One region of the Clostridium sp. 1001283B150225_161107_B6 genome, then DNA from elsewhere that is predicted to be linked to it. Evidence: riboswitches for the same ligand, from Rfam matches in the RefSeq annotation. Region 1 holds a riboswitch; each other region holds the start of a gene.
What was found. A riboswitch is a leader RNA that binds a small molecule or an ion and turns the genes downstream of it on or off. The one in region 1 is predicted to bind glycine.
Positions count from the first base shown of each region.

Region 2: it holds a riboswitch for glycine, as region 1 does, so the genes downstream of both, glyA (serine hydroxymethyltransferase) here and I2H39_RS16670 (PTS sugar transporter subunit IIC) in region 1, are expected to answer to the same signal.
Region 3: it holds a riboswitch for glycine, as region 1 does, so the genes downstream of both, gcvT (glycine cleavage system aminomethyltransferase GcvT) here and I2H39_RS16670 (PTS sugar transporter subunit IIC) in region 1, are expected to answer to the same signal.

Region 1 is NZ_JADNMD010000007.1:32,788-36,908, reverse strand. It holds gene I2H39_RS16680 (hypothetical protein) at 1-79, shown strand, start outside; gene ahpC (alkyl hydroperoxide reductase subunit C) at 467-1,030, opposite strand; gene I2H39_RS16670 (PTS sugar transporter subunit IIC) at 1,321-2,349, opposite strand; glycine riboswitch at 2,641-2,722, opposite strand; gene I2H39_RS16665 (heavy metal translocating P-type ATPase) at 2,963-4,121, opposite strand, start outside.
Region 2 is NZ_JADNMD010000019.1:42,454-46,574, reverse strand. It holds gene glyA (serine hydroxymethyltransferase) at 26-1,273, opposite strand; glycine riboswitch at 1,552-1,632, opposite strand; gene I2H39_RS27665 (MFS transporter) at 1,824-2,414, opposite strand; gene I2H39_RS29370 (hypothetical protein) at 2,433-2,639, shown strand; gene I2H39_RS27660 (M20/M25/M40 family metallo-hydrolase) at 2,688-2,963, opposite strand; gene I2H39_RS27655 (LysR family transcriptional regulator) at 2,997-3,860, shown strand; gene I2H39_RS27650 (molybdopterin cofactor-binding domain-containing protein) at 4,083-4,121, opposite strand, start outside.
Region 3 is NZ_JADNMD010000009.1:147,960-152,080, reverse strand. It holds gene gcvPA (aminomethyl-transferring glycine dehydrogenase subunit GcvPA) at 1-598, opposite strand, end outside; gene gcvH (glycine cleavage system protein GcvH) at 685-1,065, opposite strand; gene gcvT (glycine cleavage system aminomethyltransferase GcvT) at 1,137-2,243, opposite strand; glycine riboswitch at 2,382-2,526, opposite strand; gene I2H39_RS19625 (DUF3881 family protein) at 2,823-3,713, shown strand; tRNA gene I2H39_RS19620 (tRNA-Arg) at 3,978-4,054, shown strand.

The DNA.
Region 1 (4,121 bases):
TGTTATGTCCAGGGCCGTCAACATTTTCCGCCGGGCAGGCGGAGGCTGTGAACTCTCCTTTGCCAGGTTCCTCCATTAAACCCGGGGACCTTTATGCAGAAAAGGTGCTGTTGCAGCAGCACCTCAGACTGCTGCAGACAAAGCGGCTCTGGGATTTGCATCCCGGAGCCTGCTTTCTAACAATTCAGAACAATCCTTTCATATACAGAAAATTGTAAATCTGCTTAAAGATAGACCACTGTCTGGCTGTAAGCCTGGTGGAGCCAGTTGTGCTACAGACTATGGCGGCAGGATGTGTCTCTCCCCATTTCTGCCTACGCCTTCCCCAACAGGGACCTGCCATATGGTACAGGGCCACCACAAAGGAATGAAACTCGTGGCCGCCGGGAACGCCGTGGAAAAGAATATTCCCACCGCTGTAAAATCCCCGGTCCCGGGGCACCTGTCCTCTGTGCCGGCAGCTGTCCTATATCAGTCCTACCAAATCCAGGCTTGGCTTTAAAGTGTCTGCTCCGGGCTGCCACTTTGCAGGGCACACCTGGTCGCCGTGTTCTGCCACAAACTGGGATGCCTGGACACGTCTGAACAACTCGTCCGCATTCCTGCCCACATTGCCTGCAATAACCTCGTAGGCCACAATCTTACCTTCCGGATTCACAATGAAGCTTCCTCTTTCAGCCATTCCGTCCGCCTCTATCATCACGTCAAAATCCCTGGCCAGTCTGCCCGTGGGGTCTGCCAGCATGGGGTAATTGATTTTCCGGATGGTCTTGGATGCATCGTGCCATGCCTTGTGGACAAAATGGCTGTCGCAGGACACGCTGTATATCTCGCAGCCGGCTGTTTTAAAATCCTCATACTTATCAGCCAGGTCCTCCAGCTCAGTGGGGCACACAAAGGTAAAATCCGCCGGATAGAAAAAGAATACGGCCCACTTGCCTAATACGTCTGATTTCTTTACTTCCCTGAACGCTCCGCCTGCATAGGCCTGTACTGTAAAATCGCTGATTTCTTTTCCAATTAATGACATATTGTTTCCTCCTGTTATTTATGATAGTTTTTAGGTGTTCTCCCGCTGTTCTTCTCTGATAATCTTGCTGATAACCCGGCAAACCATTCAGGTTACAGCGGTTTGGTTTATATTGGTATTTAAGTGCCGCTCCTTTATTAGTTTTAACTAACTTAGTTATATTTTACCAAATCACCGGCTGTTTGTCAAGAAACAATATTAATAATAATTATTAATATTGTTTCTTTTGTAACATGAGCAAAAAAACAGCCGGACAAGTTTCCTCATCCGGCTGTTCCCGCCCTTCCTTATTACTCATCAAATGAATTAATGACTGATAATTCCGGCTTCATATCATATTTCTTCTTGAAAGCAATGGCTCCCACAACGCCTGCCAGGGTGCCGCTGATACCGGCCAGCAGCAGTGCCATCAGTACCTTTAACGGCGGATTGAAGGCAAAGGGCGCCAGCAGTCCCGGTATGGGAGAAGCGGTTCCCGGGGCATTGTTGATGATGCCCAGGAATGCGGCGGCTACTCCCGCAAAGCCTCCCCCGAAGAAATTGGAACAGTAAATCGGTATGGGATGCTTTGTAATAATATGCGCCTGTGTCAATGGCTCCATCATAACAGCTGCTACGTTGCTGTTATCCCCGAAGTGGAGCATTTTAAAGATAACGCCGTTGGTAAAGGAACCGCCGAAGCAGGCAATGGCTGCAATGCCCATGGGCAGTCCCGTGAGTCCCAGCATGGCGGTGAGGGCCATGGAACTGAGGGGCGACGTACAAATCATCTTGATGACGCCTCCCAGCAGAAGTCCCATAAGAATGGGGGACTGCTCGGTAGCTGCCGTAATCATGCCGCCGATGTGAGCCAGGGCTGCATTTACAGCCGGATCCACCAGGAAAGCAATGAATCTGGCAATGGGCGCAATCAAGAGGGCTCCCAGCACGGAATCCAGGCCCGGCGGAAGGTGCTTCTCAATAAACGGTGCAAGAAAGCCAATTGCATATCCTGCGATGAATCCCGGAAGAATGCCGTATCCCCCCAATGCAACGCCTCCAACTACCGCAAACACAGGATTCACACCCATGCCAATCGGTACCATGATTGCCGCTGCCACACCGCCCATATTGCCCGATATGGTACCAGTCTCTCCAAGAAATGCCAGGTGAAGCAAATCTCCGGATATGTACCTGTGGACAGCCTCCACCAGGAAAGTTGCAACTGCTGCATTGGCCATTCCCGACATGGCCGCTGAACCTTTGGGTGCCTTCATGCTGAAAAGTGAGAATGCTGCCAGCGTCAATAATAGTAATCCTAACCCCGTAATAATTGTCATAAATCTACGTTCCTCCTGTTTTTTGCTCTCCGCAGATATCCCTTGGCCGCTTCCCACCACAGACCGCCGTTACCGCTGTGATAGCTCTTAAGCTAAGGTATATCCTTGGTAGAGTTTTCGCAATGCAGGTAACGAAGAAGTCCCCAAAATTGCAAAAAAACAGAGACAGACATAAACATAGCGTAGATGTCTGCCTCTGTCCTTTCACCTGAAAGTTTCCCTGACGCGGTTGCTGCTATGCCGCAGGTTGCTTCATCGGTATTCACAATTTAGTGACCTTCTCCAGAGTCCCGTCCGAATTCGATTCTTTTGCCTGAGAGTTTGCGCATCCCCTTCGGCGTTACCTGACGGTAAGCTCTCCCGAATTCATCAACCGGTCTGTCATTAACTTTGTTTATATTTTAACATCAAACATAGAAAAAAGCAATAGAATTATGTTCAGTTCATTTCTTTTTCACAAAAATCCGCATGTGTTTTTATGCACTTGGCACAAAATAGTCCATAAAAAATGACAGAAAATAAACGGATGTCCATTTACTCTCTGCCATTCTTAAATTAATTGTAAAATATAGGAAGGGGGATTTTATTTTTTCTCCGTATACGCCCCGAAAAATCAGTCCAGAAGATTGGTCATGCTCTTTAAGCTGACGGCCAGCGTGGAGGTGTTATGGAGCATGGCTGACGTGGCCGGGGTTATGACGCCTCCCACTCCCAGAAGAATAAGGCCCAGGTTAAAACCGATGACAAACCGGTAGTTCCGGTCAATCCGGTCCATAAGTCCCCGGCTGATGGCCCTCAGTGTCACCAGCTGGAACAGGTTATCCTCGGAGATGGTGATATCTGCTATCTCCCTGGCAATCTCAGCCCCCTCGCTGATGGCAATTCCAGCGTCGGCAGCCGACAGGGCCGGCGAATCATTGATTCCATCGCCAATCATAATAACCCTGCGGCCCTTTCTCTTTTCTTCCTCCACAAACCTGGCCTTGTCCTCAGGAAGGACTTCTGAATCGTATTCATCCACTCCCACACGCCTGGCAATGGCGGCAGCCGTGCGTTCGCTGTCCCCTGTCATCATAACAATCTTGGTTATATCCTGCCTGTGAAGGGCGGCAATGACAGCATCCGCCTCATCCCTCAGCGGGTCCTCAATGCAGATTACAGCTGCCAGGTTTCCTCCGATGGCAAGGTAGAGATGGGAATATTCCGCGGGCAGGCTGTCAAACTCATCCCTTTTATCCTCCGGTATCCTGCATCCCTCATCCTCAAATACAAAGTGATAGCTTCCTATCACCACCCTCTCATCGCCCACATAGGTGGCTATGCCATGGGCCACCATATAATCCACCCTGGAATGCATCTCCTTGTGAACCAGCCCCCGTTTCACCGCCTCATGGACAACCGCGTTGGCCATGGAGTGGGGAAAATGCTCCTCCAGGCAGGCCGCAATCCGCAGCAGCTCATCCTTCTTCATGCCGTTGAATACCACCACATCCGCCACCTGGGGCCTGGCCTTTGTCAGGGTTCCTGTCTTGTCAAAGACAATGGTGTCCGCAGCAGCCACTGCCTCCATGTATTTGCCGCCCTTTACCGTAATATGGTAGCTGCTGGCCTCCCGCATGGCCGAGAGCACGGAAAGGGGCATGGCCAGCTTCAGCGCGCAGGAGAAGTCCACCATCAGAATAGACAGGGCCTTGGTCACATTGCGCGTCAGAAGCCACGTCAGGGCGGTTCCGCCCAGGCTCCAGGGGACTAAGGCGTCAGCCAGGGTGGCT
Region 2 (4,121 bases), on a different contig from region 1:
CTTCACTTTATAGTTACCTTCCTGATTACCGGTACAGCGGATATTTGCCGCAGATTTTATCAACCTCTCCCCTGATGTAATCAGCCTTGGCTTCAAAATCAGTGGCTGCCAGCCAGATGCACTGGGCAATCTTTTCCATATCCTCTTCCTTCAGCCCCCTGGAGGTGACTGCCGGTGTCCCGATGCGCACGCCGGAGGTGACAAAAGGACTTCTGGGGTCGTTTGGAACCGTGTTCTTATTCAGGGTGATGTATACCTGGTCGCAGCGGTTCTGAAGTTCCTTGCCCGATACATCCATTCCCCTCAGGTCCACAAGCATCAGATGGTTATCCGTTCCCCCGGTCAGGATGTTGAAGCCCTGCTCCTTAAGGGCTGCTGCCAGGGCTGCCGCATTTCTGATGACCTGTTCCTGGTATGCCTTGAACTCCGGTTTTAATGCCTCTCCGAAGCAGACTGCCTTGGCCGCAATGACATGCTCCAGAGGTCCGCCCTGGATTCCCGGGAAAATGGCCTTATTGAAATTAAATTTATCTGCCGCTGCCTGGTTTGCCAGTATCATGCCTCCCCTTGGGCCTCTCAGGGTTTTGTGGGTGGTGGTGGTCACCACATCCGCATATGGGATGGGACTTGGATGAAGGCCTGCCGCAACCAGTCCGGCAATGTGGGCCATATCCACCATCAGGTAAGCGCCCACCTTGTCGGCCACTTCCCTGAACCGCTTAAAATCAATGGTCCTGCAGTAGGCGCTGGCGCCTGCAATGATTAACTTAGGCTTGGAGGCAACTGCTGTCTCTTCCAGCTTGTCATAATCTATGTAACCCTCCTCATTGACGCCGTAAGGCACAATGTTGAAATACAGGCCGGAGAAGTTAACAGGGCTTCCGTGTGTCAGATGGCCGCCGTGGTCCAGGTTCATGCCCATAACCGTGTCGCCCGGTTTCAGCATGGCCACAAACACCGCCATGTTGGCCTGGGCTCCGGAATGAGGCTGTACATTTACATAGTCGCATCCAAACAGCTTCTTTGCCCGTTCAATGGCAATGGTCTCCACCACGTCCACAAACTCGCATCCGCCGTAATAGCGTTTTCCCGCATATCCTTCCGCATATTTGTTGGTGAGAACCGTGCCCATGGCAGCCATCACCGGCTCCGATACAATGTTCTCAGAAGCAATCAGTTCCAGGTTCCTTCTCTGGCGTCCGCACTCTGCCTTGACCGCCTCCCCTATCTCCTTATCATATCCCTCAATAAAATCCATTACCTGTTCAACCATTGGTTCATATCCTCCTTTTATTTTTCATCATGGGCTTATCAACATGCCCTGCTCCACACCGTTTCCCGGTATCATCCCTTGACGCCGGATGATGCCGGATGGCTCTGCCTCCGAAACCATACCACCTCCCCTTTCGTACCGTGCGCTTTTTTGAAGTCCGCCGGATACATCCGCGGTCCGGATATCAAAAAAAGCGCACGAACAAAAATTTGTTCATGCGCTCTGTCTTTGTACCTGAAAGATTTGGCTTCGTCGGTGCTGTCGCTTTCCAGAGTTTCGTCCAGTATCCGGTTCTTTTGCCTGAGAGTTCTTCGCTTCCCCTTCGGCGCTGCCTGAGCAGTCTCTCCCGAATCCATCATCCGATTATATAAAATTGTCAACAAAAGCATTTCTTCTGGTCCTGCTTTGTGCTAATGTCATAGTATCACACTTAATATTTTCAGTCAATAGGTAAAATGTGTTTAATTTTTAACGCATTTTACCGTCAATCTGCTGTGTTTTTCATCTTATCCCTGTTCCATGTCCCCTGTTTTTTTGTCTGACTATGAGCTTAGGACAAGGCTGTTTCCCCGCCTGCTTTCCCCATACGAACAGCCGTTTCCTGCTCCTTTATGCACATGCGGCTGACCCTGTAGGAGTACAAAAGGGATAGGGTCATGACTATGGCCAGGGCTGCCACAATCATCCACGCAATATTGTAGGATCCTGTCAAATCATAGGCTGATGCAATCAGAGGGCCGCCGATGGCATATCCCACGCTGGGGAACAGACTCAGGAATCCATAGATTTCCGCATAATGCTTTGTGCCGAAGATTCCGCTGGTAATGACCGGCGCGCTTACGGTTCCTATACAGGTTCCGAATCCAAACAAAATTGCCATCAGATACAGGAAGGGCTGGTGTTTAATAAATATCAAACAAATAACTGAGAGAAAAAATATGGCATTCCCAAACAGTATGACTGCCTTCACTCCATACCTGTCATAAATATGTCCCAGTATGAGTTTTCCTGGAATGGCAATAAACAGGTACAGGGATGCAATGGAGGCCGCTGTGGTCGTGGCATATCCGGCGTCCATGACAGCGGCCGGGTGCTGGCAAAGGAATAACAGCAGTAAGCCAGACAGTTTCCGAGCATACATACCACCAGCGCCTTGTGCATGTATGGCTTTGACATGATTTTTCCGATGAACGGCGACATAAACGCCATCATCAGGGCTGCAATGGTACTGACCAGAGCATATGCGCTTCTGGTAAATCCCAGGTCCTTTGTCACCGGCTTTGTGAACAGGCTGGCGCAGCTCACCAGGGGCGCGTACCCCAGCCCCATTATCAGGATGCAGGTCAGCAGTATAAGCCAACCGTAAAAAAAACCTTTCTTTTCCGCTATATTACCCTCCCTCTATATGTATGTCCTACTGGTTGCCATGCAGTTCCAGCCATCTCATGGCTGTTCCGGCATAGATAGCCGCGCCTTTAACCAGGGCCGGCTCATGGAATCTCACCTTGGGATTGTGCTCCACATACCGCTTTGAGACATCCTCAATACCGGCTCCAATACACATATAGCTGGAGGGTATCTCCCGGGATATATAGGCAAAGTCCTCAGAGCCCATTACATGATAAGCGCAGACTGCCTTTATCTCCGGCTCCAGCTCCTTAATTGCCTCTTCCAATAATTCTCTATACATTTTTCTACCCCTTTCCTTCAGACAGGCCATGCTGTGTTTTGTCAGTTTTATGACTACTTCTCCAGAAAGCTGCTGGTCTCCCAGCCCTATTTAAGCGGAGTTCTCAAGAATCTGGAGGAGGAACTGGGCTGCCAGCTATTTAAGCGCAGCCATAACGGAATCCTGCTGACAGAAAAAGGAATAAAATTCATGGACAGCGCCCGCATCATACTGAATGAATACGAAAAGCTAAAACAGCTGTCCTGGGATGAGTCAGTACAGCCGCTGGAGATTTCCACCTATTTCGTATCCAATATCATGAGGCTCTTCCTTGAATTCAAAAAACAGTCCGCAGAACAGTTCCCGGACCGTCTCACAGAGATGGGGAATCAGGAGGTCATTGAGTCTGTCGCTGCAGGCCGCACGCGTCTTGGCTTCATTCTCTGCGCCTCCGAAAAAAAAGATAAATACCTGCGGCTGGTCAAGGACTTCCACTGCTCCTGCGATGAACTGATGACCTCCATTCCGCTGTATGTCATGGTTTCCAGGGAACATCCCCTCTATAAGAAGACCTCTGTTTCCCTGAAGGAGCTGTTGGACTACCCCTATGTGCACTTTAATGATGTGTCCGCAATCTCCTATTTGAAATTAGTCGGTCTGGCCGGCCATCCAAACCGGCTGGAAGTGGATAACCGGGGACAATTCTTTGATGCCATCCGGGAGGGACAATATATCTCCCTGTCTGTCCGGGGTAAAACCTCGGAGGGACGCGGGTTCTTTTTCGTGCCAATCAGCGAAAAAAACCTGTATCTGAATCTTTACTGTGTGACGCAGAAGGACTACAGGCTTAACAAAAGAGAACGGGAATTTATACGGTTTCTGCGGGATTTCGCCACCTTAGACGGACAGAAGTCCTGATGGGCCGATGAGTCATGGAATGGATTTGGACTGGTGTTGGAATATAATATAGAGACAATGAAAGAACAGCAGACTAAAGGTGTTTCTTCTATAATAATAGATTTTAATGGTTTATACTGAGGCCGGATGATTACAGAACGTGATGCAAACTTCCCGGGGATGGTTTTAACTCCCCTCCCCGGAATCATTCATTCAACTATCTGCTCACAATACCTGACAGACTCAGCTCTCTTTCAGCTTCAGCACATCAGCCGGTCTCAC
Region 3 (4,121 bases), on a different contig from region 1:
CCTTCAGAAGCTCCTCCAGGGCTGCCGCATCCGTTACCCCGTCTTTTTCCGGAACCATGACAACCTTTGTATTGCTGCCAAAGCAGTATGTCTTCATGACCTCGATAACGCCCGGGTTTGCAGCCGCGGAAATATAGGCTGTTGTTTTCTTTCTCTCCTTACACATGGCAATGGCTTCCGCCGCGGCTGTGGCGCCGTCATATATGGATGCGTTGGAGGCATCCATGCCTGTAAGCTCACAGAGCATGGTCTGATACTCAAATATGGACTGGAGGATGCCCTGGCTGATTTCCGCCTGATAAGGCGTATAGGCTGTGACAAACTCCTCTTTTGACGTTACACTTGAAACAATGGCAGGTATGTAATGGTTATAAGCTCCTGCACCTCTGAAAATATGGCGGAACACAACATTCTTACCGGCTATGTCCTCCATCCTGCTCTTAACTGCCTGCTCGCTGAGTCCTGAAGGGATATTGACCCCTTCCTTCAGCATTACCTCATCCGGTATATGGGAGAACATCTCCTCAAAGCTGGCAAACCCAATTTCACGAAGCATATCCTGCTGCTCCTGCTTCGTACCTGGTACATAACTTCCCATATAATCTCACCTCACCTCTCATGGGATGGAATACCTTCCCCGTCTTAATTTAATAAATCTCTGTTCCGGGCTAATCCGTATTCCAATTAATCCAGGGTCTTCACATACTCCTCATACTCTGCCGCGCTCATCAGCTGCGCTGTGCCGGTTACATTCTCCACCTTCATGAACCACGCCTCATAAGGCGCCTCATTGATGGATTCCGGAGCGTCCAGCAGACCCTCGTTGACCTCTGCCACCGTGCCGCTGACCGGTGAATACACATCCGAAACAGCCTTTACGGACTCCACATCTGCAAACGACTCTCCCTCTGTCACCTCGTCTCCTGCCTCGGGCAGGTTTACGAATACCAAATCCCCGAGAGCGTCCTGTGCATAATCTGACAGTCCCACTAAAACAGTGCCGTCCTCCAGGGTCTTTACCCACTCATGTGACTTCGCATACTTTAAATCTTCTGGAAAATTCATTCTTAATACCTCCTTGAACATGCTGTTCTTTATTATATTTATAAATCATACTTTTTATATCTGCTGTACCGTTACCGTTTATAAAATGGCAGCTTCACCACCTCTGCAGCCACGCGTCGTCCCCTTACATCCACTTCCAGTGCGGTTCCCGGCTCCTTGAATCCTATGTCAACCAGGGCCATGGCTGCCGGATATCCCAGGAACGGGCAGTGTGTGCCGGAGGTGGTCATACCCACCTGCTGTTCCCCTATGTAAACAGGCTGGTGCTCCCGGATGATGCCCCGTCCGGTTACCTTTAATCCCACACGTTTTCTGGTCAGAGGTCCCTTGTCCTGGATGGCCTGTTTTCCGATGAAATCATCCTTATCCATCTTCACAAAAATTCCCAGCCCTGCTTCCTTGGGAGAAATGGTATCATCCATCTCATGACCGTATAAAGGCATGCCGGCTTCCAGTCTCAGGGTATCCCTGGCGCCTAAACCGCATGGAATCAGTCCCTCGTCCTTTCCTGCCTCCAAGAGCAGTTCCCACATCTTAGGAGCATCCTCCGGTGCCAGATAAATCTCCACTCCATCCTCCCCCGTGTAACCGGTCTTGGATATAATGCATTTCATGCCGCCCACCATGCGGTCAAAAAGGCAGGTATAATATTTCTCAGGAATGTCCTCCTCCCTAGCCACCTTCTTAAGCACATCCATTGCCTTTGGTCCCTGCAGGGCCAGCTGCGCCACCTGGGAGGAAATGTCATCAAATACAACATCCCCCGACTGATGGGCCTTCATCCATGCATAGTCCTTATCCTTGTTGGATGCATTGACCACGATAAAATAGCAGTCATCCCTGACCTTATAGACAATCAGGTCATCCACCACGCCGCCCTGTTCATTGCACATGGGGCTGTACCTGGCCTGGCCCTCTGCCATGACCGTATAGTCATTGGTGAGAAGCATGTTCAGATTCTTAAGCGCGTCCGGTCCCTTGCAAATCACTTCCCCCATGTGCGACACGTCGAAAAGACCGCACTTGGTGCGTACTGCCATATGCTCCTCGATGACACCCTTATCGTACTGTACCGGCAGAAGATACCCTGCAAAAGGTACAATCTTGCCCTTATACTTTACGTGTGTGTCGTAGAGAGGTGTTTTTAACAAAACCTCCCCTGTTGCTTCTGTGCCCATAATCACTACCTCCTTCATGAAATTGTCTGGTCCTTAACAATATAAGATTATGAAAGCGCACGAACAAAAGATGTTCATGCGCTCTGTCCTTGGACCTGAAAGATTTGGCTTCTTCGGTGCTATGCTCTCCAGAGTATCGTCCGGTATCCGGTCCTTTTGCCTGAGAGTTTTCCGCTTCCCCTTCGGCGCTGCCCCCTGGGTGTCTGAATATACGTGGATATGCAGTTTCCCGCATCTCCTCTATCTTCCGCCCATGGCTGTCAGTCTCTCCCGAATCCATCTTCCGATGATATAAAATTGTCCGCAAACGCAATTCCCACCGGCTTGCCTTGTGCTAATCCCATACTAACACAGCCGGGATTTTCAGTCAATAGCTAAAAGGTGTTTAAATTTTAACACATTAATCGCATTTTTCGCCTTATTTTCCAAACTTATTTTCACGAATATTTTACGGTTTATTTAGAAAAAATACTGGTAATCTCCTATGAAGTAGTATATAATGAGCAAAGGTGATGAGGCGAAGGGGTTCCTTTGGCCTCATTCTTGTATGAGTACGGTTTTAACTGAGCAAAATCTCAAATGAAAGAAGGTGACAAGATGCATAAGTTTATGCGGACAGTAGGATTCAGTATGTACCAGAAAAAACAGGATATGGCGAAGCTTTTAAAACGCCTGGTAAAGGAAGCGGAGATGACCGGCCACCTGGCAGAACAGGAGGGCAGCCGCCTCTGTGAGCTGCGCGCAGAAGTGGCTCCCGGTATGGGAGTTGCCATGATAGGGGAGATGAGTCCCAAGGGTACGTTCAGCCGTGAATATTATTTTCCCTATGTCAAAAACCAGGATGTAAGTTCAGAGGCAGAATGTTCCATCCAGCGTCACACGGAGCGTGAAACTTATGCAGGCCTTCTTGATGAATACAGGGTGGGCATATCCCTGATTTTCTACATGGAGAATTCCATGGAGTACAGGATGCGCCGCAAAGCCCGTCAGCCTGTCCAGCCAAAGGGTGCTGCCCTTACGGGCCTGGCTGTTCAGGGAAAGGTGCTGCTGCCTGTGAATAAAACGGAAAAACAGGCCGAGGATTCCCGGCAGGCCGCCCAAAAACGCAGCAGCCTCCTGGAGGCAGCCAAGCACGGCGACGAGGATGCCATTGAGACCCTGACCATCGAGGATATCGACCTCTACTCCATGGTTTCCAGACGGATTGCCCATGAGGATGTATACTCCATCATAGAAACCTGTTTCATGCCCTGCGGCATAGAGTGCGACCAGTACTCCGTCATAGGGGAAATCACACAAATCAATACGATTGCCAACCGGATTACCAAGGAAGAGATATATGACCTGAAGCTGGACTGCAACGACATGGTTTTCCATGTGGCCGTCAACAAACAGGACCTGCTGGGCGAACCCAGGATTGGGCGGCGCTTTAAGGGGCAGGTGTGGATGCAGGGCACGGTGCTGTTTTAAGCGCGGGACGGAATATGGATTGGATATTCCCGGATATTGGTTCAAGGCGTCCCAGGGTGAATTGAGGATGTTTATTTAAAAATAGGACTTGATTTTTTTTAACACATAGGTTATCATATAAGGCGGACCGCATGAGTATCATACGGCCCGCCTTATATTTGTGTTTCTGTAGCTCAGCAGGATAGAGCGTCCGCCTCCTAAGGTTGTGCTCTACCAGCTGCCTTACGGGGAAAAGTGATCGTTGCCAGTCTCAATTTAATATAAGTCTCTGTAGCTCAGCAGGATAGAGCGTTCGCCTCCTAAGCGAAAGGCCGTGGGTTCGAATCCCGCCAGGGACGCCAGCAAACACGCCGAAAACCTTTGATTTATCAGGGTTTTCGGCTTTTCTTATTTCTGCGGCTTTTGTGG